Regions from separate parts of the Streptomyces sp. NPDC111520 genome, predicted to be linked through region 4. Evidence: riboswitches for the same ligand, from Rfam matches in the RefSeq annotation. Region 4 holds a riboswitch; each other region holds the start of a gene.

Region 1 (5,670 bases), on a different contig from region 4:
TGCTGCAGGCGGTTGCAGCGGGTACGGCTCTCCTCCGGCGGGAGGGCGGGGCCGGGCGGGCAGTACAGGAGCAGGTAGGCGTCGACGACGTCGAGGATCCGCGCCAGCGCCTGGGGGTCGGTGCAGTGCGCCGCCACCAGCGCGGCTCCGACCTCCGCGGCCGGCCGGGGGTCGAAGGGCTGCGCGCGGAGGGCGGCGTTGAGACGCGCGGCGAGCGGGAGCAGGTACTCCTCGAACTCGCCGCGCGTCATGGAGGTGGCGGTGGCCGGGTAGATCGCCCGGCTCCAGATGATCGCGAAGCGCCGCAGGCTGTCGGCGGGCTCCGGCTCCGGGCCGGGTGCTCTCGTCACCGTCACGCCTTGCGGCCGACGCCCGCGAACCCGCTGAAGACGACCGGGTCGAGCTCGTCGTCGTCCGTGCCGTCGGGGCGCCACAGCGGCGGGGAGACCAGGCCGGGTTCGACGAGGTCGAAGCCGTCGAAGAAGCGCTCCACCTCGGCCCGCGAGCGCATGATCAGCGGCGAACTCGCGCTGCGGTAGACGTTCTCGACCCGCTCCCCCTCCTCGGGTGCGCGCGGGCCTCCCTCGACGGAGGCGTGGGTGACGACCAGCAGGCTGCCGGGGGCGAGGGCGTCGCGCAGCTCCGCCACGGCCTTGGCCGGCTCGTCGGCGTCCTCGAGGAAGTGCAGGACCGCGACGAGCAGCAGCGCGACGGGGCGCTCCAGGTCGATGAGCCCGCACACCTCGGGGCTGTCCAGGATGTCGCGGGGCGAGCGCAGGTCGGCGGCGACGATGGCGGCGGCGTCGCTGCCCTCCAGCACCGCGCGGCTGTGGGCGACGGCGACCGGGTCGTGGTCGACGTAGACGACGTGGGCGCCGGGACTGGCGGCCTGGGCGACCTCGTGGACGTTGCCGAAGGTGGGGATGCCGGAGCCGATGTCGAGGAACTGGGTGATGCCCTGGCCGACGGCGAAGCGCACCGCCCTGCGCATGAACGCCCGGTTGGCCTGCATGATCTTCGGCAGCCCGGGGAAGGCCTCGATGGCCCGCCGTCCGGCCTCCCGGTCGACCTCGAAGTTGTGCGAGCCGCCCAGGTAGTAGTCGTAGATCCGGGACACGCTCGGCACGGAAAGATCGATGCCATGGGGGGCCCAGGCGGGACGCTCCATCAACGGCTCCAGCTCGTGGTCGGCGATCGGGACGAGTGGTCGTGGACACGACCACGTGCGTCAGAGGCTACTGACCGACCGTTCGAGAAGAACAAGAAATGGAAATATTCGATCCGTTTTCGGTCACAGACCAAAGGCATGTGCCCTGTTCCCGACAAGAGGGGAACAGGGCACACGCTTACCGCCGGATGACGGTGGATCGGTTCGATCAGACGTTGACGCCGTGGGCGCGCAGGTACGCCAGCGGGTCCATGTCGGAGCCGAAGTCGGGGGTGGTGCGGACCTCGAAGTGCAGGTGCGGACCGGTCACGTTGCCGGTGGCGCCCGACAGGCCCAGCTGCTGGCCGGCGGAGACCGACTGGCCGGCCGAGACCGACAGCGAGGAGAGGTGGGCGTACTGCGAGTACCGGCCGTCGGCGTGCTTGACGACGACCTGGTTGCCGTACGAGCCGCCCCAGCCCGCGGAGACCACGGTGCCGGAGGCGATCGACTTCACCTTGGTGCCGGTCGAGGCGATGAAGTCGACACCGGTGTGGTAGCCCTTGGACCACATGGCACCGGCCTGGTGGTAGGCGGTCCCCAGCGTGACGCGGTCGAGCGGGGTGGTGTAGCCGGAGGCGCTCGCCGCCTTGGCGGCGGCCGGGGCCGCCTTCGCGGCCTTCGGCGCGGCCTTGGTGGCGACCTTCTCGCCCAGCGACAGGACCTGGCCCGGGTAGATCAGGTTCGGGTTGCCGCCGATGACCGACTCGTTGTCCGCGTACAGCTGCTTCCAGCCGCCCTCGACCGACTGGGCGCCGGCGATCTTGGACAGGGTGTCGCCGCCGGCGACCTTGTAGGAGCCGCCCGCGCTCTTCGGCGCGCTGGTGGAGGACTTCGGCGCATCGGCCTTAACGGCGGGAGCGGCCGGCTTGGCGGCGGGCTTCGCGGCGGTGCCGGAGACGCTCTCCGGGGTGGCCGACGGGTCGGCCATCGCCTTGGTCAGACCGGCCTTCGGGCCGCACACGGGCCAGGCCTGCGGGCCCTGGGTCGCCAGGACCTTCTCCGCGACGGCGATTTGCTGCGCCTTGGTCGCGAGGTCGGCGCGCGGCGCGTACTTCGTGCCGCCGAAGCCGGCCCAGGTGCTCTGGGTGAACTGCAGGCCGCCGTAGAAGCCGTTACCGGTGTTGATGGACCAGTTGTTGGTGCTCTCGCAGGCCGCGACCTTGTCCCAGACGCTCACGGGAGCGGCGTGGGCACCGGTGGCGCCGACGATCGGGAGCGCCACGGCCGCACCGGTGGTGCCGGCCAGCGCGCTGATACGGGTGATACGGGTGTTCCGCGGACGACGGTGCTTTCCCTTACCGGGCATGCCGAATTCCTCTCCGACGCCTGCGAGGTAAGCTGTCGGGTTCGGGCTGGAGATGCCCGGCCGCAAAATGGCACACCAAATAAAGGCATGTCGCTGCGACTTCACCCCTAGCCGTCCCGAGACCAACGGGAACGGCAAACTACCTGGGTCCCCCGCTCCTGCCGTGCGGTCTTGTCATCCGGCGTCCGGGCGGCGGCAGGACTAGGCGTTCCGCCCGGAAGAATCTCGCAGGCATTTGTCCTGCGAGATCTGGAAGCTAAACGACGGAATCGTTCCGGAGCAAGGAGCGGAATCACGCCCCCCGGCGGACCGCAAGTCGATCATTCGCATCTGTGACTTTACGTGAGAAGTGTCCGCTCTGCGTAGGCGAAAATTTGGCCGACGGTAATCGGCCGATATCGCCCGGTGAAATTCAGCAGGAAATGTGGACGATGCGTCGCCCGCGGTTTCCGTTGCGTGACCGGTACGTGACACCCATCACGTACCGATTGCCTACGCATGCACTGTGGGCGCATATGTCCGGTTAGGCACCTCAATGCCGGATAAGGCGGGACCTGTTGTGGTTCAACCCGCCCCCGGCCGCGGCGCCCTGACTGCCCGCCCGAACGGGCACCCCCGGTCCAACCGCCGGGGGCGGCCGGCGATTCCCGGATGCGCGGTTCACACGCCGCCGTTGGTGTGGCGTGCGCCACAACCGCCCCCGCGGCGGGGTGAGAAGAGCAGGCGGACGGCGGGCCGCGTCCGGAGAACGGACGTGACAGCGCCGATTCACCGACGGTAGCCTCCCAATCCCGCACATTTTCTTACATCGCCCGGGAGCCCTCGCGTGCCCTACCTCGCCGCCGACGACCGCTACGCCTCGATGGAATACCGCAGGACCGGGCGCAGCGGGGTCCTGCTGCCCGTCGTGTCCCTGGGCCTGTGGCACAACTTCGGCGACACCTCGCCGCTGGAGAACCAGCGCGCGGTGCTGCGCCGCGCCGTCGACCGCGGCGTGGTCCACATCGACCTCGCCAACAACTACGGCCCGCCCGCCGGCTCGGCCGAGGCCAACTTCGGCACGCTCTTCGCCCAGGACTTCCGGCCTTACCGCGACGAGCTCTTCATCGCCACCAAGGCCGGGTACGACATGTGGCCGGGCCCCTACGGCGAATGGGGCAGCCGCAAGTACCTGCTGTCCTCGCTCGACCAGTCCCTGGGTCGCATGGGCCTGGACCACGTGGACGTCTTCTACTCGCACCGCTTCGACCCGGACACGCCCCTGGAGGAGACCATGGGCGCCCTGGACTCCGCGGTCCGCCAGGGCAAGGCCCTCTACGCCGGCATCTCCAACTACCCCGCGGAGGCGCACCGCCGCGCCACCGAGATCCTGCGCGGGCTGGGCACCCCGCTGCTGATCCACCAGGCGGCCTACAGCATCCTCCAGCGCGACCCGGAGGACGGTGTCCTCGACGCCGTCGGCGACACCGGCACCGCCCTCATCGCGTACTCGCCGCTCGCCCAGGGCCAGCTCACCGACCGCTACCTGGACGGTGTGCCGGCGGACTCCCGGATGGCGCTCGGCCACTTCCTCAAGCGCGACGCCCTGACCGAACGGAAGCTCGGCCTCCTGCACGCCCTCAACAAGCTCGCCGGGGAGCGCGGCCAGACGCTGGCCCAGCTCGCGCTGACCTGGGTGCTGCGCGACCCGCGGGTCGTCTCCGTGCTGATCGGCGCGAGCAGCGTCGCCCAGCTCGACCAGAACCTCGCCGCGCTCGACGCGGGCCCGCTCGGCGCCGACGAGCTGGCCGAGATCGACCGCCTCTCGGCCGAGGCGGGCGTCCGCATCCCGTGACGGCGGCTCTCCGCGCGCAGGGGCCGGCTCCCGCGGGAGCCGGCCCCTGCGCGTCGGTGCCGGGTCAGCCGAGCCGGGCCTCCAGTGCGGCGCGCACGCCGGGCCACTCCCCGGCGAGGATCGAGTAGTACGCGCTGTCGCGGACGGTGCCGTCCACGGCGAGGGTGTGGGCCCGGCGGATGCCCTCGAAGCGGCCGCCGATGCGCTCGATGGCGGCCCGGGAGCGTGCGTTGCGCGCGTCCGTCTTCAAGGTGACGCGGAGCACACCCCACACGTCGAAGGCGTGGGTGAGCAGCAGCAGCTTCGCCTCGGTGTTGCAGGGGGTGCGCTGGGCGGACGCGGCGAGCCAGGTGCTGCCGATCTCGGCGACCGTGGGCACCGCGCCGGTGCGGGGCACGGAGCGGCCCGCGGGCCAGGCGGGGGTGGCCGTCCAGTAGTCGAGGTCGAGGAAGCGGGTGGAGCCGATCAACGCGTCGCGCCGGACGTCCCGTACGGCGAAGGGGAGTGAGGCCCCGGTCGCCTGCTCTTGGAGGGCCTCCTCGATGTAGCGCGCCATCGCCTCACGGTCGTCCGGCACCTTGGTGAAGGCGTAGGTGTCGCGGGATTCGCCGGCGGCGTGCAGCAGCCCGTCCGTGTGGGTGCCGCTCAGCGGTTCCAGGCGGACGTGCCTGCCTTCCAAGATCACGGGTTCGGGCATGCCCCGGATCGTGCTGTCCGGCCGGGTCGCCCGTCAAGCGCGTTTCCGCGGGGCGTGTCGGAGGCCCGGGTCCCAGGATGCGAAAATGGGGGCATGAACAGCAACGACGTGTTCTTCGACATCACGATCGACGGCGAGCCCGCCGGACGGATCGTGTTCACCCTGTTCGACGACGTGGTCCCCAAGACCGCGCGGAACTTCCGTGAGCTCGCGACCGGCGAGCACGGTTTCGGCTTCGAGGGCTCGCACTTCCACCGCGTGATCCCCGACTTCATGCTCCAGGGAGGCGACTTCACCGCCGGCAACGGCACCGGCGGCAAGAGCATCTACGGCGAGAAGTTCGCCGACGAGAACTTCCAGCTCAAGCACACCAAGCCCGGCCAGCTCTCCATGGCCAACGCGGGCCCGAACACCAACGGCTCGCAGTTCTTCATCACCACGATCGTCACCGACTGGCTCGACGGCAAGCACGTGGTCTTCGGCGAGGTCGTCGAGGGCATGGACGTCGTCAAGAAGGTCGAGTCGCTCGGCTCGCGCACCGGCGCCACCAGCGCCCGCATCGAGATCGCCAAGTCCGGCACGGTCGCCTGACCCTGTCCCACGGTAGCGGCCCGGCACCGGAG
Region 2 (5,670 bases), on a different contig from region 4:
GCCCCCGTGGCCGCACTGCCGCGCCCGCGCGGGGGAAGCGGCGGCGGGAGCCGCAGGCGCCGGCAGGCCCGGCGCTCGGCCCTGCTCACGGTCGCCGTCCCTTCCGTCGCGGTGATGGGCGTCGCCTGCGCGGCCGCCGTCACCGTCAACACCGACGACCCCGACACCAGCCGCACCCAGGCCGACGGCGCCCCGGAGGCGGCGGCCGACGTCCCGACCAGCAAGCTCGACCAGCAGCTCGCCGGGGTCAACCGGGACGTCGACGACTTCACCGACCGCGCCAGCCGCAACCAGGAGCGCATCGACCTCAAGGAGCGCCAGGCGCAGGAGCGCGCGAAGAAGGCCGCGGAGGCGGCCCTCAAGGAGCAGCTGCGCCCCAAGTTCCTGCTCCCGGTCAAGCAGCACGGGCTGAGCGCCTACTTCGGCCAGGCGGGCGTGAACTGGATGTCGGTCCACACCGGCATCGACTTCCCGGTGAACTACGGCACACCGGTGATGGCCGCGACCGACGGCGTCGTGCGCACCCAGTGGAACAGCGCCTACGGCAACATGGCGATAGTGACCGCCCCCGACGGCACCGAGACCTGGTACTGCCACCTGAGCAGCACCAAGATCCGCTCGGGTTCGGTCAAGGCCGGCGACGTCATCGCCTACTCCGGCAATTCGGGCAACTCCACGGGCCCGCACCTGCACTTCGAGGTGCGTCCGGCCGGCGGCGCGGCCATCGACCCGCTGCAGTGGATGCTGAAGCACGGCATCGACCCGCGCTGAGCCCCGGCCCCGGCCCCACCGCGGCGGGACCGGGACCCCGGCAGTCCGCTCAGAGCTTCTCCACCGGCGCGTACCGCAGCAGCAGCACCTTGGGCCGCTCGTCGCCGAAGTCGATGGTGGCCTTCGCCTTCTCCCCGCTGCCGTCGACCGCGACGACCGTCCCCAGCCCGAACGTGTCGTGCGTGACCCGGTCCCCGACCGCCAGCGAGATGACCGGGCGGTCCTGGGTGCGCCGCGTCGCGAACCCGGAGGGGCCGCTCTTCGACGGGGACCGCGACAGCATCGAGGCCGCCGCCGACACCGAGGCGGAGGGCGCCGAGGAGGCGCCCGTGCGCTTCCACTCGATGAGCGGTTCCGGGATCTCCTCCAGGAAGCGCGAGGGCGGGTTGTACGAGGGCTGGCCCCAGGCGCTGCGCATGGTGGACCGCGTCACGTACAGCCGCTGCCGCGCCCGCGTGATGCCGACGTAGGCGAGCCGCCGCTCCTCCTCCAGCTCCTTGGTCTGGCCGAGTGCGCGCATGTGCGGGAAGACCCCGTCCTCCATGCCGGTCAGGAAGACCACCGGGAACTCCAGGCCCTTGGCGGTGTGCAGGGTCATCAGCGTTATGACGCCGCCGCCCTCGTCGTCGTCCGGGATCTGGTCGGAGTCGGCGACCAGGGCGACCCGCTCCAGGAACTCGGCGAGCGTGCCGGGCTCCTCCTCGGTGCGCTCCTGCTCGAACTCCAGGGCCACCGCCGCGAGTTCCTGGAGGTTCTCGACGCGGGTCTCGTCCTGGGGGTCGGTGGAGGCCTGGAGTTCGGCCAGGTAGCCCGTGCGCTCCAGCACGGCCTCCAGGACGGTGGCGGGGCCGGCGCCGGAGTCCACGACGGTGCGCAGCTCCTCCAGCAGCTCGTTGAAGCGCTTGACGGCGTTGACCGAGCGGGCGGCCATGCCGAAGGCCTCGTCCACCCGGCGCAGCGCCGCGGGGAAGGTGATCCGTTCGCGTGAGGCGAGGGCGTCGACCATCGCCTCGGCGCGTTCCCCGATGCCGCGCTTGGGCACGTTCAGGATGCGGCGCAGCGGGACGGTGTCCTCGGGGTTGGCGAGCACGCGCAGGTAGGCCAGGACGTCCCGGACCTCCTTGCGCTCGTAGAAGCGGACCCCGCCGACGACCTTGTAGGGCAGGCCGACGCGGATGAAGACCTCTTCGAAGACACGGGACTGCGCGTTGGTCCGGTAGAAGACCGCGACCTCGCCGGGGCGGGCGTCGCCGGCGTCGGTGAGCCGGTCGATCTCGTCGGCGATGAACTGCGCCTCGTCGTGCTCCTGGTCGGCGACGTAGCCGGTGATGACCGGGCCCTGCCCGGCCTCCGTCCACAGGTTCTTCGGACGGCGGGAGGCGTTGCGCTCGATGACGGCGTTGGCGGCGGTCAGGATGTTCTGGGTGGAGCGGTAGTTCTGCTCCAGCAGGATGGTGCGGGCCTGCGGGTAGTCCTCCTCGAACTGGAGGATGTTGCGGATCGTGGCGCCGCGGAAGGCGTAGATGCTCTGGTCGGCGTCGCCGACCACGCACAGCTCGGCCGGCCCTTCGCCGTCCTCCTGCGCGTCTCCGCCCGCCGTGCCCACCAGTTCGCGCACCAGGGTGTACTGGGCGTGGTTGGTGTCCTGGTACTCGTCGACCAGCACGTGCCGGAAGCGGCGCCGGTAGTGCTCGGCGACGTCCGGGAAGGCCTGGAGCAGGTTGACCGTGGTCATGATGATGTCGTCGAAGTCGAGCGCGTTGGCCTCGCGCAGCCGCGACTGGTACATCGCGTATGCCTCGGCGAGCTTCTTCTCGAAGGGGTTCTCGGCCTGGTCGGCGAAGGTCTCCTCGTCGATGAGCTCATTCTTGAGGTTGGAGACCTTGGCGCTGAAGGACTTCGGCGGGAACTGCTTGGGGTCCAGGTCCAGGTCCCGGCAGACCAGGGCCATCAGGCGCTTGGAGTCGGCCGCGTCGTAGATCGAGAAGCTGGAGGTGAAGCCGAGCCTCTTGGACTCCCGGCGCAGGATGCGGACGCACGCGCTGTGGAAGGTGGAGACCCACATCACGTTGGCGCGCGGGCCGACCAGCTGCTCGACGCGCTCCTTCATCTCGCCGGCGGCCTTGTTGGTGAAGGTGATCGCCAGGATCTGGCCGGGGTGGACCTTGCGGGCGCCCAGCAGGTACGCGATGCGGTGGGTGAGCACCCGGGTCTTGCCGGAGCCGGCGCCCGCGACGATGAGCAGCGGGGAGCCGGTGTGCTCGACGGCGGCGCGCTGCTGCTCGTTGAGCCCGTCGAGCAGCGCGGCCGGGTCGACGACGGGGCGGTGGGCGCCGTCCCGGTAGTACGCGTCCCGGTCGACGGGCGCGTCGAAGCGCCCCTCGAAGAGGTCGTCGGGGACCGTGCCGGGCTCCTCCTCGGGAGGCGGCGGGGGCTCCTCCTCCCTTGGTTCGAGGCCGGCCAGGAAGCTGTCGTCAAAGAGGCTGCTCATCGCCTCCCGAGTCTAGGCCGTGGGACGGACAGCGTTGCGCCGCTTGCCCGAGCCCGCGCCCTCCGGGGGCGTCCGGAAGTCGCCCGGTGCCCGTCCCCGGCGAACGCGTGACGACCGGACGCCCCCTTTCGCGGCCCCGAATGACGAAGGTCACGAAATGATTGCGGACAATTCGAACACCAGGGTTCCCACGGACCCCTGCAGTTGACTACCGTGCCGGATCAGGCGGTCCGCTCCACGCGGCGGCGACCGTGCCGTCACGGGCCGCCTCCGCTGAGTCCGGCGACCGCCGGAGCCGGGGACCCACGACCTTGGGGTGAATCGGTCCGTACGAGCGCAGCGCGCCCGTCCGCACCGTAGGGCGGCCTTCCGAAGCCCGAACCCGACAGCTAACCCGGTAGGCGGTCCACGGAAGGAGCCGCCTGACTTGGCGACGCACCGCAAGCCGCGCCCGCGCGCGCTGACCGTCCCCGGCCCCCGGGCCGCGGTGGGACTCACGACCGCCGCACTGGCGACCGTCACCCTCTTCGGCGAGAGCGCGAGCGCGGCGCCCGCCTCACCCGACAAGCCCTCCATCACCGAGGTCAAGGCCCAGGTCGACAAGCTCTACCACCAGGCCGAGGCCGCCACCGAGCGCTACAACGGCGCCAAGGAGCAGACCGAGCGGCAGCGCACGCGCGCCGACGCGCTGCTGGACCAGGTGGCCCGCAGGACCGAGACGCTCAACGCCGCCCGCCGCACCATCGGCGAGTACGCCGCGGCGCAGTACCGCGGCGGCGGCCTGGACGGGACGACGACCTTCCTCCTCACCTCCGACCCGCAGCAGTTCCTGGACCAGGCGCACCTGATGGACCGCCTGTCCGACCGCCAGGAGCACGCGCTGGAGACCTTCCGCTCCGAGCAGGCCGAGACGACGGCCAAGCGCTCCGAGGCCGTCGAGAGCCTGCAGAAGCTGACCGAGGCCCAGCAGCGGCTGAACGCGGAGAAGACCTCGGTCAAGCAGAAGCTCGCCGCGGCGCAGAAGTTGCTCAACAGCCTCACCGCGCAGGAGAAGGCACGGCTGGCGGCGCTGGAGAAGAAGCGCCGGGAGGAGGCGGCCGCGAAGGCCGCGGAGATCGCCGCCAAGGAGAAGGCCGCGCAGGAGGCGGCCGCCAAGGAGTCGGGCTCGTCCACGGGCTCCACCGGCTCCACCGCCCCGTCCGGCACCTACGCCGCCAAGGCGGCCAAGGCGATCGAGTTCGCGCGGGCCCAGCTGGGCAAGCCGTACGTGTACGGCGCCACCGGCCCGAACTCCTACGACTGCTCGGGCCTGACCCAGGCCGCCTGGGGCGCCGCGGGCGTCTCGATCCCCCGCGTGACCTACGACCAGGTCGACTTCGGGATCCGGGTGAGCGCGGACCAGCTGCAACCCGGCGACCTGGTCTTCTTCTACTCCGACATCACGCACGTCGGCCTGTACATCGGCGGCGGCAACATGATCCACGCCCCCCACACCGGGAGCGTGGTGAAGATCGCCCCGATCACGGAGATGCCGATCTACGGCTACGCCCGGATGGCCTGAGCCCGAGCCCGAACCTGAGCCCGAGCCCGAGCCCGGGCCCCCGTCCGGCCGCCGCCGGCCGGGCTCAGGTCCACAGCACCGCGATGAAGATGTTGGCGGTGGTCAGCGCACCCACGGTGCCGAAGGCCGCCGCCGGCACCTTCTCCTCGTCGCGCTTGACGTAGACCAGGCCGAGGACCACCACCAGGACCGCGAGCTTCACGCCGATCTTGATGTTGTTCACCGGCTGGTCGTCGGCCTGGTTGAGGCCGACCAGCAGCACACCCGTGACCAGCATGGTCAGCGCGCCGTGCAGCATGCCCGGCACGAAACGGGCCTCGCCGCGGCCCATGGCCTTCATCTGGGTGAGGAAGCCGCCCAGGAGGGCGGCGATGCCGATGATGTGCAGGCCGACGATCAGGTTGATGAGTACGTCCATGGCTCAGGACCCTAGCCAGGCCCATACCAGCGCCCGGCACCGAGGTCCCGCTCCTCCGTCACATCGGTCAGGGACGGACCGGAAGTGACCAGGTCACCCGTCGAACAGCGGTCATCCGCGGGCAGTCCGCGGCCGAATCGGACCAGTCCCGCACACTCCGGAGCCCCCTCGCGGCGTCCAGGTTTAGCGTCCTGCCCCAGGTGGCCGATCCCCACTGCCGCGCGGACCCCGTCCCCGGCACGGCCGCCCCCGCCGAAGGTCCGGCGGTGGACGGTCCCCGTCCGCCCGCCGCCGGACCGCCGGGGGGAGGTACGGACAGCCCGGAAGGAGTGACGGCGCGTGGCGTCGCACAGAAGGCCCAGGGACCGCGGTCCCGCAGGCACGGCAGCGCGCACCGCCGTCGGCCTCGCCCTGGCGGGCGCCGCCTCC
Region 3 (5,670 bases), on a different contig from region 4:
GCTCAGCTACATGTTCGCGATGTTCATGGTTCTCGGCGGCTTGTCACTGCTGCCCAAACAAACCCAGATGACCGTGTCCGAGTCTGCGGTCGGCTGGCTCGTGCTGGGTGTCGGCGCGGTCCTGTTCGCCCTGATCGCCAACAAGACGAAGGGGCGAGAGCGCCCCTGACTCATCCCGGGAAAACCAAGCACCCCCGCCCCCGGGCCCCCTCAGGCACGCATCCAGGTGCGGGGGCCGAAGGAGGTGCAGGAGCGGGACGCGATGCCTGCTGCGAAGGCGAGGGCGGCGTCGAAGGCGGGCGGGGTGAGGCGGGTCGTGACGTGGGCGGCGAGGTGGTGGGCGAGGGCGCCGTGGAGGACGTCTCCGGCGCCGAGGGTGTCGACGACGGGGCCGACGGCGGGGACGGGGATCTGCCCGTCGGGCCGGAGGATGGGGGACGGCCCCCGGGTGATGGCGGTCCAGCGCACGCCCGCGTCGTGGAGGAAGGCCAGGGCCTCGGCCGGCGTGGTCGTGCCCGGGGGGTGGAAGTCGGCGGAGCAGACGGCGACGTCGACGTAAGGGAGCAGCGTGGGGGTCGCGGGACGCCAGCTGCCCGCGTCCAGGAGGGTGGGGACCCCGGCGGCGCGGGCGAGCCGGGCGGCGGGGACGGCGAGGGCGGGGTGGTGCGCGTCGACGAGGACGACATCGGCGTCGCCGACCAGCACGGAGAGGTCCCCGGGCGGGGAGACGGACGCCCCTGAGGCCGCGTTGGTGGAGGCGACGGCGCGCTCGCCGGTGGCGGCGGTGACCAGGATCGTGGAGACCGCGGGGGGTTCGGGGGAGTCCGCGGTGAGGTTGATGACGTCGACGCCGAGGGCCGTGAGGTCGGCGTCGATCGCGCCGGCGAGGGGGTGGCCGCCGAAGGCGGTGAGCAGGACGGCTTCCCCGCCGAGGTGGGCGAAGGTGGCCGCGGCTCCCGTGGCGGGGCCGCCGGCGGCGACGGTCTGGGTGCGGGCGGTGAGTTTCTCGTTCGGGGCCGGGACGTGGTCGACGAGGGTGATGACATCGAGGGTGCAGAGGCCTACGAAGAGTGCGCGCATGGGCGCATAGTGGCAGCAGGGGGCGTGCGTTTCGCGTTTTACGCGCCTCCTACGGGTGGGGGTGCACCATTTTTCCGGGAGACCCGACGCGCAGCGCGTCGATGCCACTACGCTGAGTGCTCGCAATGGTGCGCGGGGAATGCCGTGAGCAGGAGGACCGCATGGGGAACGCGCGACCAGGTGGGGCGGGTCCGGCGGACGTCGAGGTGGTGCTGGCCAGGGCGCAGAACGCCTTCGACGTCGACGACCACGTGCTGGGGCGGCTGGCGACCGCGCTGATGGGCTGCACGGAGCTGGCGTCCTTCCGCCAGCGCAAGGGCCCGCCGCGCAGGCTGAGCCGCAGGACGTTGCGGCACACGTTCCTGCTGGCCGACGGCAGTACGCAGCTGCTGTGGGAGATCGAGCACAACACCGGCCCCGACGGCGACGAGCCGCTGTACGAGGTCTACTCGGACCCGGACACGCTGGCCGTCGCCCAGCACACGATCGACGCGCGCTTCGGCGAGCCCTCCCCGGAGGAGCTGGAGGCGGAGGCGGCGGACTGGCTGGCACGGCTGCCGCAGCTGGCGATGGATCTGACGCCCGGGCCCCGGCAGTACACGGAGCAGCACTCCGCCGAGCACGCGTGGCGGGTGCTGCGGCGGGCCGAGAACACGGACGTGCCCGGCGAGGACCTGCGCAGCCGGCTGGGTTCGGCGGTGGGCCACGACATCGCGTACGTCACCGGCCGGCACACCCGGATCGGCACCGGCCGGGTCGCCGGCTGGACGTTGTACGAGCACGCCTTCCTGCTGGAGACCGGCGAGGAGATCAGCCTGTGGGAGGTCGAGCACACGATGACCCCCGACGGGCGGCCGGTGTGCGAGGTCTACGCCGACGAGACGGCGGCCTGCGACTCGGCGGACGTACGGCTGGAGGCGCTCTGACCACGCGTTCACCGCGCGAACGCCCCGTTCTGACCCTGTCCCCGGCCGCGTTCCGGATTGCGGCCGGGGTGCAGCCGGAGGAAATTGGGGCGTAGGCGTGTCGTTGGGAGGCGGGAGGTTCCCATGCCGGTCCTGGCGGAGGTCGAGTTCCCCGGTGTGACGGCCCTGCAGTACGAGGAGGCGAACCACCGCGCGGGGTTCGGGCCCGAGCATCCGCCGTCCGGGCTGCTCTCCCACGCCGCCGTGATCACCAACGAGGGGCTGCGGCTGGTGAACGTCTGGCAGACCGCGCAGGCGCTCGAGGCCTTCATGGAGATCATGATGCCCGCCGCCAAGGAGTCCGGTTTCCCGGAGCCGACCGGACCGCCCCGGATCTCGGAGATCTACAACTTCGTCGTCCCGTAGCGGCGACGGGGAATTCGCCTCGAAAAGGACCGGCGGCCCTGGTTGACGGGGGGAGTCACCAGGACCGCCGGAGTCGGTGCGGTCGTACGCGGCCGGCCGGTCGCGCGACCGGTCGCCTCAGACCGTGAGGCCCTTGCTGCGCAGCCAGCCCATCGGGCCGATCGGGTCGCCGCCGCCGGGGCGCACCTCGAGATGCAGGTGCGGGCCGGTGACGTTGCCCGTGGCACCGACGCGGCCGATGGTGTCACCGGTGCTGACCTTGCCGGAGGTGACGATCATCGAGGAGAGGTGGCAGTACCAGAGCTCGGTGCCGTCGTCGAGGGTCAGGATGATGCGGTAGCCGTACGAACCGGCCCAGCCCGCCTCGGTGATGGTGCCGCTGTGGATGGCCTTGACCGGCGTGCCGGTCGGGGCGGCGAAGTCCTGGCCGGTGTGGGTGTTGGCCCACAGCGAGCTGGACTCGCCGAACCCGGCGGTCAGCGTGTACGAGGAGACCGGCTTGACGAAGCTCTTGGCGAGCTCGGCCAGGCGCTCGGCCTCCAGCTTCTTCGCTGCCTCCGCCGCGGCCTTCTTCTTGGCGGCGGCCTCGGCCCGCACCCGCTCCTGCGCGGCGGACTTGGCGGCCTTGGCCGACGCCTCCTGCTGCGCGGCGGTCCTGGCGGCCTTGTCGGCGGCGTTCCGCTGCTGCTGGGCCTGGTCGAGGATGCGGTTGCGCAGCGCCTCGCCCGCGTCGGGGCTCAGGGCCTCGGCGACGGGCTTGGCCTCGGGGGCGCTGTCGTCCTCGACGAGCGCGCCGATGCCGGGCAGCTGGGACGCGTCGGGCAGGTGCGGGAGGGAGACCGGGAGCGGGTTCTTGCCCTCGGCGGTGGCGACCCCGCCGACGCCGAGCACGGCCACGGCCGCGACGCCGAAGACGGCCGAACCGCGGCCCAGGGAGCGCTGCTTGGCGACGCGGTGGCGGCCGCGCAGGGGGCCGGCCGACTCCTCGGAGGGGTCCCACGGCTCGGCGTCCGGGCCCTCGTAGGGCGCGGCCTCGATGTCGCGGGTGTTCCCGAAGGCGTCGAAGGCCTTGATGTCCTCGTGGCGCGGCTGGGCGGGGGCGGCGGGCTCGTAGGCCTCGTGCGCGGTGGTCTCGTACGTCTCGTGCCGGGCGGGCTCGTGCTGCGCGACGGTGGCGTCGGCGACGGCGCCTGCGTCCTGGGAGCCCGTCGCCTCGGCCGCGGCGAGCCAGCCGGCGGCCATGTTCCACTGCCCGGTGTCCCAGCCGTCGATCGCGTTCTTCGTCGGCGGTGCCTGCTCGGCTGCCGGGGGATTCCAGCCGGCGGCGATGTTCCACTCGGCGGTGTCCCACTCGGAGTACGCGGTCGCGGACCCCTGTTGCTGTCCGGGTATCAGGGCAGGCTCGTTCGACGCCACGCGGGCGCGCTCCTTTCCTTCCTTCTCGCCTACCGGGTTAGCTGACGGGTTCGGAGCAGGAAGGTCTCCTACGAGGACCTCGGAAGGCCCCCGATTCACCCCAGGAAGTGGTTCCCCGGTTCCCGCGGACGGGATTCGGCAAGCGCACGGCGCCGCCCTGACGGCGGCGGGACGACCGCGCTGCGTTATCGAACGTTAATAGAGGCGCCCGCCAATTCCAAGCCACTCAAGCGAGTTCATGACGGGAATCTATGGGGATGGACAGGACGGAACCGGACATTGCGCCGTGACTGCCGTGACCTACGGGAAATGTGAGTGTGCATCAGTCGTTATGCGGAAGGGAGTGCCGCGCTCACGGGCAGTGATGGTCACCCCGGACCCCGGCCGCCGAGCGCGCGCCCCAGACGGCCGTCCAGACGCTCCGCCGTGGCGTCGGTGGAGCGGTGCGCCGCGAGCATTCCGTGCACCTCACGCTGCAGGACCCGGGTGAACGTGACGTAGTGCGCGGTCGCCGGACGGGCCCTGGCGGCCTGCAGCGCGCACCACAGCAGGGTCGTGTACCCGGGGGTCGCGGCGGCGGGTGAGGGGGAGGGCTCGGAGCCGCGGCCCGCGGGGCGGTCGTAGAACCAGGCGCGGGGGTCGTGAGGATCGTCACAGTTGACATCCCCGGCTCCGTATGCTGAGCGCCGCGCGGCGGCGAAACCCGCTCTGAGCAGGGCATGTTGGGCGCTGCGTCCGGTCAGGAAGCGGATCAGGTCCGCTGCGTCGCCGGGGCGGTCGCTGGTGGCCGCGACGCCCAGGCTCTGCCCGCCGAGGGCGGCGACGCCGGGGAGCCGGGCCACGCCGAAGCGGACGCCGGGGGCGAGCGCGGCGTCCAGCCGGTTGTAGGCGTACGGCCAGTTGCGCATCAGCACGCTCTGCCCCTCGGTGAACTGGGCGAGGGTGACCGACTCGTCGGCCTCCAGGGACTCCGGGTTGAGGTTGTTGGCGGCGCCCACCCGGCCGAGCTCGTCCAGGCCCTCGCGCAGCCCGTCCTCGGTGCCGGTGTAGCGGCCGTCGCCGTCGACGAGTTCGACGCCCGCGGTCCAGAAGGTCTCCAGGGTGTTGACCGTCAGGCCCTCGTACGCGCGCAGTTGGGTGGTGTAGGCGGCGTGGCCGAGCGGGCGGACGTCGGCGAGGAGGTCGCCGATCTTGGCGTAGCCGCGCAGGTCGGCGGGGCGGCGGCCGGCCTTGGCGAGGTCGTCGGTGCGGTAGTAGAGCAGTCCGACGTCGGTGTTGAAGGGCACCGCGTACGTGCGGCCCTTCCAGCGGCCGGCGTCCGCGGCCTGGCGCAGGAAGTCCCCGTCGACGAGGGCGGGGTCGAGCGGTCGCAGCAGGCCGCTGTCGGCGAACTCGGGGATCCAGCTGATGTCGAGGTTGACCACGTCGTACGCGGCGGTGCCGGACTGGAAGGCGCCGATCAGCTCGCTGCGCTGCTCGTCGGAGGCGGAGGGGAGCTCGACGAGCCGGGCCGGCCGGTCCGGGTTGGCCCGGTTCCACTCGTCGACCAGGGCGCGGCGGACGCCGGGGCGCCCGCCGGCGGTGAGGTCGGCATCGCTGGCGACGATCAGCGGCCGGGAGCGGTCGGGCCCCGGGGCCGGCGCGGGGCGGGGACCTCCGCAGGCGGCGGTGGCGAGGACGGTGGCCAGCAGGAGCACGACGCCCAGGGTGCGGCGGCGCCGGCGGCGGGCGGCTCCCCCGGGCCTCGTGACCCGTATGACTCCGGTGGACCCGGTGACCCTCTCGGCCGTCATGACCCTCCCGAGGTGAGGCGGGTGATGGTCTCCGCGACCCGGTTCGGCAG
Region 4 (5,670 bases):
CTGGAGGCCGACCGCATGGGCAGCCTGCTGTCCGCGCTGGACCTGGAGAGCCTGGACAACCAGCGCGACGTGGTCAAGAACGAGCGCCGTCAGCGTTACGACAACGTCCCGTACGGAACCGCCTTCGAGCGCCTGACGGCGATGGCGTACCCGGACGGCCACCCGTACCACCACACCCCCATCGGTTCGATGGCGGACCTGGACGCCGCCTCCCTGGAGGACGCGCGCGCCTTCTTCCGGACGTACTACGCGCCGAACAACGCCGTCCTCTCGGTCGTCGGCGACATCGACCCGGAGCAGACGCTGGCCTGGATCGAGAAGTACTTCGGCACCATCCCGTCCCACGACGGCAAGCCGGCGCCCCGGGACGGTTCACTCCCGGGGGTGATGGGCGGGCAGCTCCGCGAGGTCGTCGAGGAGGACGTCCCCTCGCGCGCGCTGATGGCGGCGTACCGGCTGCCGCACGACGGCACCCGGGAGGCCGACGCCGCGGACCTGGCGCTGACCGTCCTCGGCGGCGGTGAGTCCTCGCGGCTGCACAACCGCCTGGTACGCCGGGACCGCAGCGCCGTCGCGGCCGGGTTCGGGCTGCTGAGGCTGGCCGGGGCGCCGTCGCTCGGCTGGCTCGACGTGAAGACGTCCAGCGGCGTCGAGGTGCCCGCCGTCGAGGCGGCCGTCGACGAGGAACTGGCCCGCTTCGCCGAAGAGGGCCCGACGCCCGAGGAGATGGAGCGAGCCCAGGCCCAGCTCGAGCGCGAGTGGCTGGACCGGCTCGCCACCGTCGGCGGCCGCGCCGACGAACTGTGCCGCTACGCCGTGCTGTTCGGCGACCCGCAGCTGGCGCTGACGGCCGTCAGGCGCATCCTGGACATCACCGCCGACGAGGTGCGCGCGGTCGCCGCGGCCACCCTGCGGCCCGACAACCGCGCCGCGCTGGTCTACGAGCCCACCGGCTCCGCGGCCGCCGCGGGCGAGGACTCCGACGAGGACGAGGAGGGCGCGGACCAGTGACCGACGTCCACACCACCATGACGTTCCACCCGCAGCCCCGGCCGGGGCAGCCCAAGCCCTGGGACTTCCCGGCCCCCGAGCGCTCCACGCTGCCGAGCGGGCTTACGGTGCTGCGCAGCCGGCGGCCCGGCCAGAAGGTCGTCGCCGTGGAGGTGCTGCTCGCGGCGCCGCTCGACGCCGAGCCCGAGGGCCTCGACGGCGTCGCCACGATCATGGCGCGGGCGCTGTCGGAGGGCACCGACAAGCACAGCGCGGAGGAGTTCGCCGCCGAGCTCGAGCGGTGCGGGGCCACCCTCGACGCCCACGCCGACCACGCCGGGGTCCGGGTCTCCCTGGAGGTCCCCGTCTCCCGGCTCGACAAGGCCCTCGGCCTGCTCGCCGACGCGCTGCGCGCCCCGGCGTTCCCGGACGGCGAGGTCGAGCGGCTGGTGAACAACCGCCTCGACGAGATCCCGCACGAGCTGGCCAACCCGGCCCGGCGCGCCGCCATGGCGCTGTCCAAGGAGCTCTTCGCCGCCGAGCTGCGCTGCTCCCGGCCGCGCCAGGGCACCGAGGAGACGGTCGCGCGCATCGACGCGGAGGCCGTCCGCGCCTTCTACGACACGCACGTGCGCCCGTCCACCTCCACGGTCGTCGTGGTCGGCGACCTCGCCGGCATCGATCTGGACGCGCTGCTGGCGGGCACGCTGGGGGAGTGGAGCGGCAAGCCCGGCGAGCGCCGCCCGCTGCCGGCGATCACCGCGGACGACACCGGACGCGTCGTGATCGTCGACCGGCCCGGGTCGGTACAGACCCAGGTGCTCATCGGACGCGCCGGGGCGGACCGCCACGATCCCGTCTGGGCCGCCCAGGTGCTCGGCACGTACTGCCTCGGCGGCACGCTGACCTCGCGCCTGGACCGCGTCCTGCGCGAGGAGAAGGGCTACACCTACGGCGTGCGGGCCTTCGGGCAGGTGCTGCTCTCCACTCCCGAGGGCACCGGGGCCTCCCTGCTGGGCATCAGCGGATCCGTGGCGACCGACGTCACCGCGCCCGCGCTGGCCGACACCTGGCAGGTGCTGCGCACCCTGGCGGCGGAGGGGCTCACCGACGAGGAGCGCGACGCCGCCGTGCAGAACCTGGTGGGCGTCGCCCCACTGCGCTACGAGACCGCGTCGGCGGTGGCCGGCACCTTCGCCGACCAGGTCGAGCAGTCCCTGCCGGACGACTTCCAGGCGCGGCTCTACGAGCGCCTGGCCGTCACCGGCACGGTCGAGGCGACGGCGGCGGCCGTCAACGCGTTCCCCCTCGACCGGCTCGTGGTCGTCCTCGTCGGCGACGCCTCCGTCATCGCGGACCCGATCCGCGAGCTGGGCATCGGCCCGGTCGAGGTCGTCACGGGCGGCTGACCGTTATCGCACACCGCGGCCCCGGGCGCCCTCGCGGCACCCGGGGCCGCGGTGTGCGGGTGGCCGGGGACGGCCGCGCCGGTGGTCCGTGACGCCGGTCACCCGGTCCGCACCGCGTCCCCACCCCTCCTCGCCGCCGCAGCGCGGGGGCCTTCCGCGGGCGCGCGGACCGCCGCGGAGCTGCGGCGTCGCGGTATTGCGGACGGTTGCGACCGGTTGGCGGCCGGTGTGGCATCCCGCACATATTGCCGGATTTTTTTGGAACGGGAAGCAACGCCTGGTTAACGTCCTCGGGTTGCCCGGCGGAAGCAGCCGCCTCCCGCGGCACCGGAGCAACGATCGCCGAGTCCCCGTCGGGCGTGAGCCTGGGGAGCCGGGGACCCACACGAGAAGTCCCTGGGGTGAATCGGGCGGCGTGCCGTCGCCCGTAGGAGACCTTCCTGCTCCGAACCCGTCAGCTAACCCGGTAGGCGAGAAGGAAGGAAAGGATCTCCGCCTGCCCATGGCGTCGTTCTCGATACGTTCCACCCTGGCCGGCGCCGCCGCGCTGACCACCGTCACCACCGGCGCGTTCGTCGTGCCCGCCGCGGCTGCCGACGCCGGCACCGCGGGGTCCGCCTTCGCCCGTTGCGCGGCCGTCGCCGACGACCTCGCCACGCACCTCGCCGACCAGGCCTCGGCCCAGCACCGGGCCGCCGTCGTCGCCCAGAAGCGCCATGACGCCAAGGTCGCCAAGGCCAGGCGCGCCGCCCGTGAGCGTGCCGCCGAGGAGGCCGCCGCCAAGGCGGCCAAGGCCAAGGCGGCGCGGAGCGGCACCGCGCACGCGTCGCGGAGCGCCGCGGCCGGCCGGGGCACGCTCGGTGGCTGGACGCTGCCGGTCGCCGGTTCCATCGGCACGCCGTACCACGCGACCAGCAGCCTGTGGTCCTCCGGCTACCACACCGGCGTCGACTTCGTGGCCTCCGTCGGCACCCCGGTGCACGCCGCCGGTGCGGGCACCGTCGTCGAGGCCGGCTGGGGCGGCTCGTACGGCAACAACATCGTGATCCGCCACGCGGACGGCATGTACACCCAGTACGGCCACCTGTCCTCGCTGGGCGTGTCCGTGGGTCAGACCGTCTCCGCGGGCCAGCGGATCGGCCTGTCGGGCGCCACCGGCAACGTGACCGGGCCGCACCTGCACTTCGAGGCCCGTACGGCCCCGTCCTACGGCTCCGACGTGGACCCGCTGGCGTACCTGCGCTCCAAGGGCGTCCGCGTCTGAGCGACCATCCGACCATTCCCCTCCCCCCACCCGAAGGCCCCGGTCCCCCCGCCGGGGCCTTCGGCATGCCGGCGTTTCCCGGCCGCGGGTGTGTCCGAAAACGCTCCATGAATTCAGGACGCCCGTCGGAATCGACGCCGCGCTGGAATAGAGTCGCGGCAGAAACGCCGGCTCCTCCGTTGCGCGCGGATCAAAAGGACGGCCGTCGGCGCGCACCGGAAGGAATCTGCGATGTGGGGTCGGACGTGAACGGGAGCGGCGCTGCGGGCCGCCGGATTTCCGCCGCAGCCGTGTGCGCGGCGATCCGTGACGACATCGTCAGCGGGTTCTTCGCGCCGGGCAGCCGGCTGACCGAGGAGCAGTTGGCCAAGCGCTACGGGGTGTCCCGGGTCCCGGTGCGCGAGGCGCTGCGCACCCTGGAGTCCGAGGGCTTCGTGCGCACCCGCCGGCACGCCGGGGCGTCCGTCGCCGAGCCCACCGACCAGGAGGCCGCCGACCTGCTGGACATCCGTGCCCTGCTGGAGCCGCTGGGCGCCGCCCGGGCGGCGCAGCGGCGCACCGAGGCCCATGTGAAGGTGCTGCGCGGACTCGTCCGGCTGGGCCAGGAGCGTTCACTGCGGCGCCAGTCGTCGGACCTGCCCGCCCTGGACGGCTGGTTCCACGAGACGCTGGCCCAGGCGTCCGGCAGCCCGACTCTGGTGGCGCTGCTGACCCAGCTGCGGCACAAGATCGCCTGGGTGTACGCGGTGGACACCCCGGACCGCGCCGTGGAGTCCTGGGCGGAGCACGGGGCGGTCGTCGACGCGGTGGCGCGCGGTGACGCGGAGCGGGCCCGGCGGCTGACGGCGGACCATGTGGAGCGGGCGACGGCGGCACACCGGTTGCGCCGTCCGCAGAGCACGGGGCGCGGCGCCGCGGCGCGGTGAGGAATCCGAAACACGCCGTACACATGTCGAGTGGCCGGGTTTAACAGAAGTGCCGTATACAAAGCGGGGAATGGTGTGCGGAGGTATTTCCGCGTTCCCCGCGCAGTGCGCCGCCGGGAATTCCCCCGGAATGACGGAGGGGCGGGTCCCGAACGAAATCCGGCCGGATTTCGTTCGGGACCCGCCCCTTTTGCCGTACCGCGCTGCCGCGCGTGTGTCAGACGGTCTCGGGGAGCTCGTCCAGCCCCTCGGAGACGAGCTTGGCGAGGCTGTCCAGAGCGGCGTCCGCGCCCTCGGCGTCGGAGGCGAGCACGACCTCCTCGCCGCCGGCCACACCCAGGCTCAGCACGGCGAGCATCGAGGCGGCGTTGACGGGGGCGCCGTCCGCCTTCGCGATGGTGACGGGCACACCCACGGCGGTGGCGGCGCGGACGAAGATCGAAGCGGGACGTGCGTGCAGGCCCTCGGCCCAGCCGATGGTGACGCGGCGCTCAGCCATGGTGTTGCCCTTCGGGATCGTTCCTAAGGAGGTCTAGACCAGTCTGCCATGCCTCGGACACCGGTCCGTCCCCACATCGTCGCACCGGTTCCGCGGCGGGCGGCGGCCCGTACGCTGGGGCCATGACGACGCCGTCCGACGCAGAGCGCGACTACCCGGTCCACTGGGAGGCGGACGTGGTCCTGCGCGACGGCGGGATCGCCCACGTCCGGCCCATCGCGCCGGACGACGCGGGACGGCTGGTGAGCTTCTACGAGAAGGTCTCCGACGAGTCCAAGTACTACCGCTTCTTCGCGCCCTACCCCCGGCTCTCCGACCGGGACGTGCACCGCTTCACCCACCACGACTACCGCGACCGCGTCGGCCTGGCGGCCCTGGTCGGGGGCGAGTTCATCGCGACCGTCCGCTACGACCGCACCGACGACCGCGAGGCCGAGGTCGCCTTCCTGGTCCAGGACGCGCACCAGGGCCGCGGCGTGGCCTCCGCCCTGATGGAGCACGTCGCCGCGGTGGCGCAGGAGCGCGGCATCCGCCGCTTCATCGCCGAGGTGCTGCCCGCCAACCGAAAGATGATCAAGGTCT

Evidence for each region. Region 4 has a riboswitch for cyclic di-AMP ahead of ACZ7MY_RS14355 (M23 family metallopeptidase). Riboswitches for the same ligand answer to the same signal wherever they lie in the genome.
Region 1: it holds a riboswitch for cyclic di-AMP, as region 4 does, so the genes downstream of both, ACZ7MY_RS18740 (transglycosylase family protein) here and ACZ7MY_RS14355 (M23 family metallopeptidase) in region 4, are expected to answer to the same signal.
Region 2: it holds a riboswitch for cyclic di-AMP, as region 4 does, so the genes downstream of both, ACZ7MY_RS30620 (C40 family peptidase) here and ACZ7MY_RS14355 (M23 family metallopeptidase) in region 4, are expected to answer to the same signal.
Region 3: it holds a riboswitch for cyclic di-AMP, as region 4 does, so the genes downstream of both, ACZ7MY_RS05060 (M23 family metallopeptidase) here and ACZ7MY_RS14355 (M23 family metallopeptidase) in region 4, are expected to answer to the same signal.

What each region holds. Positions count from the first base shown of each region.
Region 1 covers NZ_JBVKBW010000007.1:250,336-256,005, forward strand. Annotated here, with positions in the region: gene ACZ7MY_RS18730 (putative bifunctional diguanylate cyclase/phosphodiesterase) at 1-356, opposite strand, end outside; gene ACZ7MY_RS18735 (SAM-dependent methyltransferase) at 353-1,168, opposite strand; gene ACZ7MY_RS18740 (transglycosylase family protein) at 1,377-2,516, opposite strand; cyclic di-AMP (ydaO/yuaA leader) riboswitch at 2,519-2,710, opposite strand; gene ACZ7MY_RS18745 (aldo/keto reductase) at 3,343-4,350, shown strand; gene ACZ7MY_RS18750 (GNAT family N-acetyltransferase) at 4,415-5,047, opposite strand; gene ACZ7MY_RS18755 (peptidylprolyl isomerase) at 5,141-5,638, shown strand.
Region 2 covers NZ_JBVKBW010000015.1:57,279-62,948, reverse strand. Annotated here, with positions in the region: gene ACZ7MY_RS30630 (M23 family metallopeptidase) at 1-771, shown strand, start outside; gene pcrA (DNA helicase PcrA) at 821-3,262, opposite strand; cyclic di-AMP (ydaO/yuaA leader) riboswitch at 3,524-3,681, shown strand; gene ACZ7MY_RS30620 (C40 family peptidase) at 3,690-4,823, shown strand; gene ACZ7MY_RS30615 (hypothetical protein) at 4,888-5,241, opposite strand; gene ACZ7MY_RS30610 (C40 family peptidase) at 5,581-5,670, shown strand, end outside.
Region 3 covers NZ_JBVKBW010000002.1:225,549-231,218, reverse strand. Annotated here, with positions in the region: gene ACZ7MY_RS05080 (hypothetical protein) at 1-169, shown strand, start outside; gene ACZ7MY_RS05075 (PfkB family carbohydrate kinase) at 211-1,080, opposite strand; gene ACZ7MY_RS05070 (DUF6227 family protein) at 1,242-2,006, shown strand; gene ACZ7MY_RS05065 (hypothetical protein) at 2,130-2,411, shown strand; gene ACZ7MY_RS05060 (M23 family metallopeptidase) at 2,529-3,653, opposite strand; cyclic di-AMP (ydaO/yuaA leader) riboswitch at 3,839-3,978, opposite strand; gene ACZ7MY_RS05055 (extracellular solute-binding protein) at 4,196-5,620, opposite strand; gene ACZ7MY_RS05050 (caspase, EACC1-associated type) at 5,617-5,670, opposite strand, start outside.
Region 4 covers NZ_JBVKBW010000005.1:458,408-464,077, reverse strand. Annotated here, with positions in the region: gene ACZ7MY_RS14365 (M16 family metallopeptidase) at 1-1,011, shown strand, start outside; gene ACZ7MY_RS14360 (M16 family metallopeptidase) at 1,029-2,399, shown strand; cyclic di-AMP (ydaO/yuaA leader) riboswitch at 2,730-2,886, shown strand; gene ACZ7MY_RS14355 (M23 family metallopeptidase) at 2,902-3,663, shown strand; gene ACZ7MY_RS14350 (GntR family transcriptional regulator) at 3,897-4,589, shown strand; gene ACZ7MY_RS14345 (HPr family phosphocarrier protein) at 4,807-5,088, opposite strand; gene ACZ7MY_RS14340 (bifunctional acetate--CoA ligase family protein/GNAT family N-acetyltransferase) at 5,211-5,670, shown strand, end outside.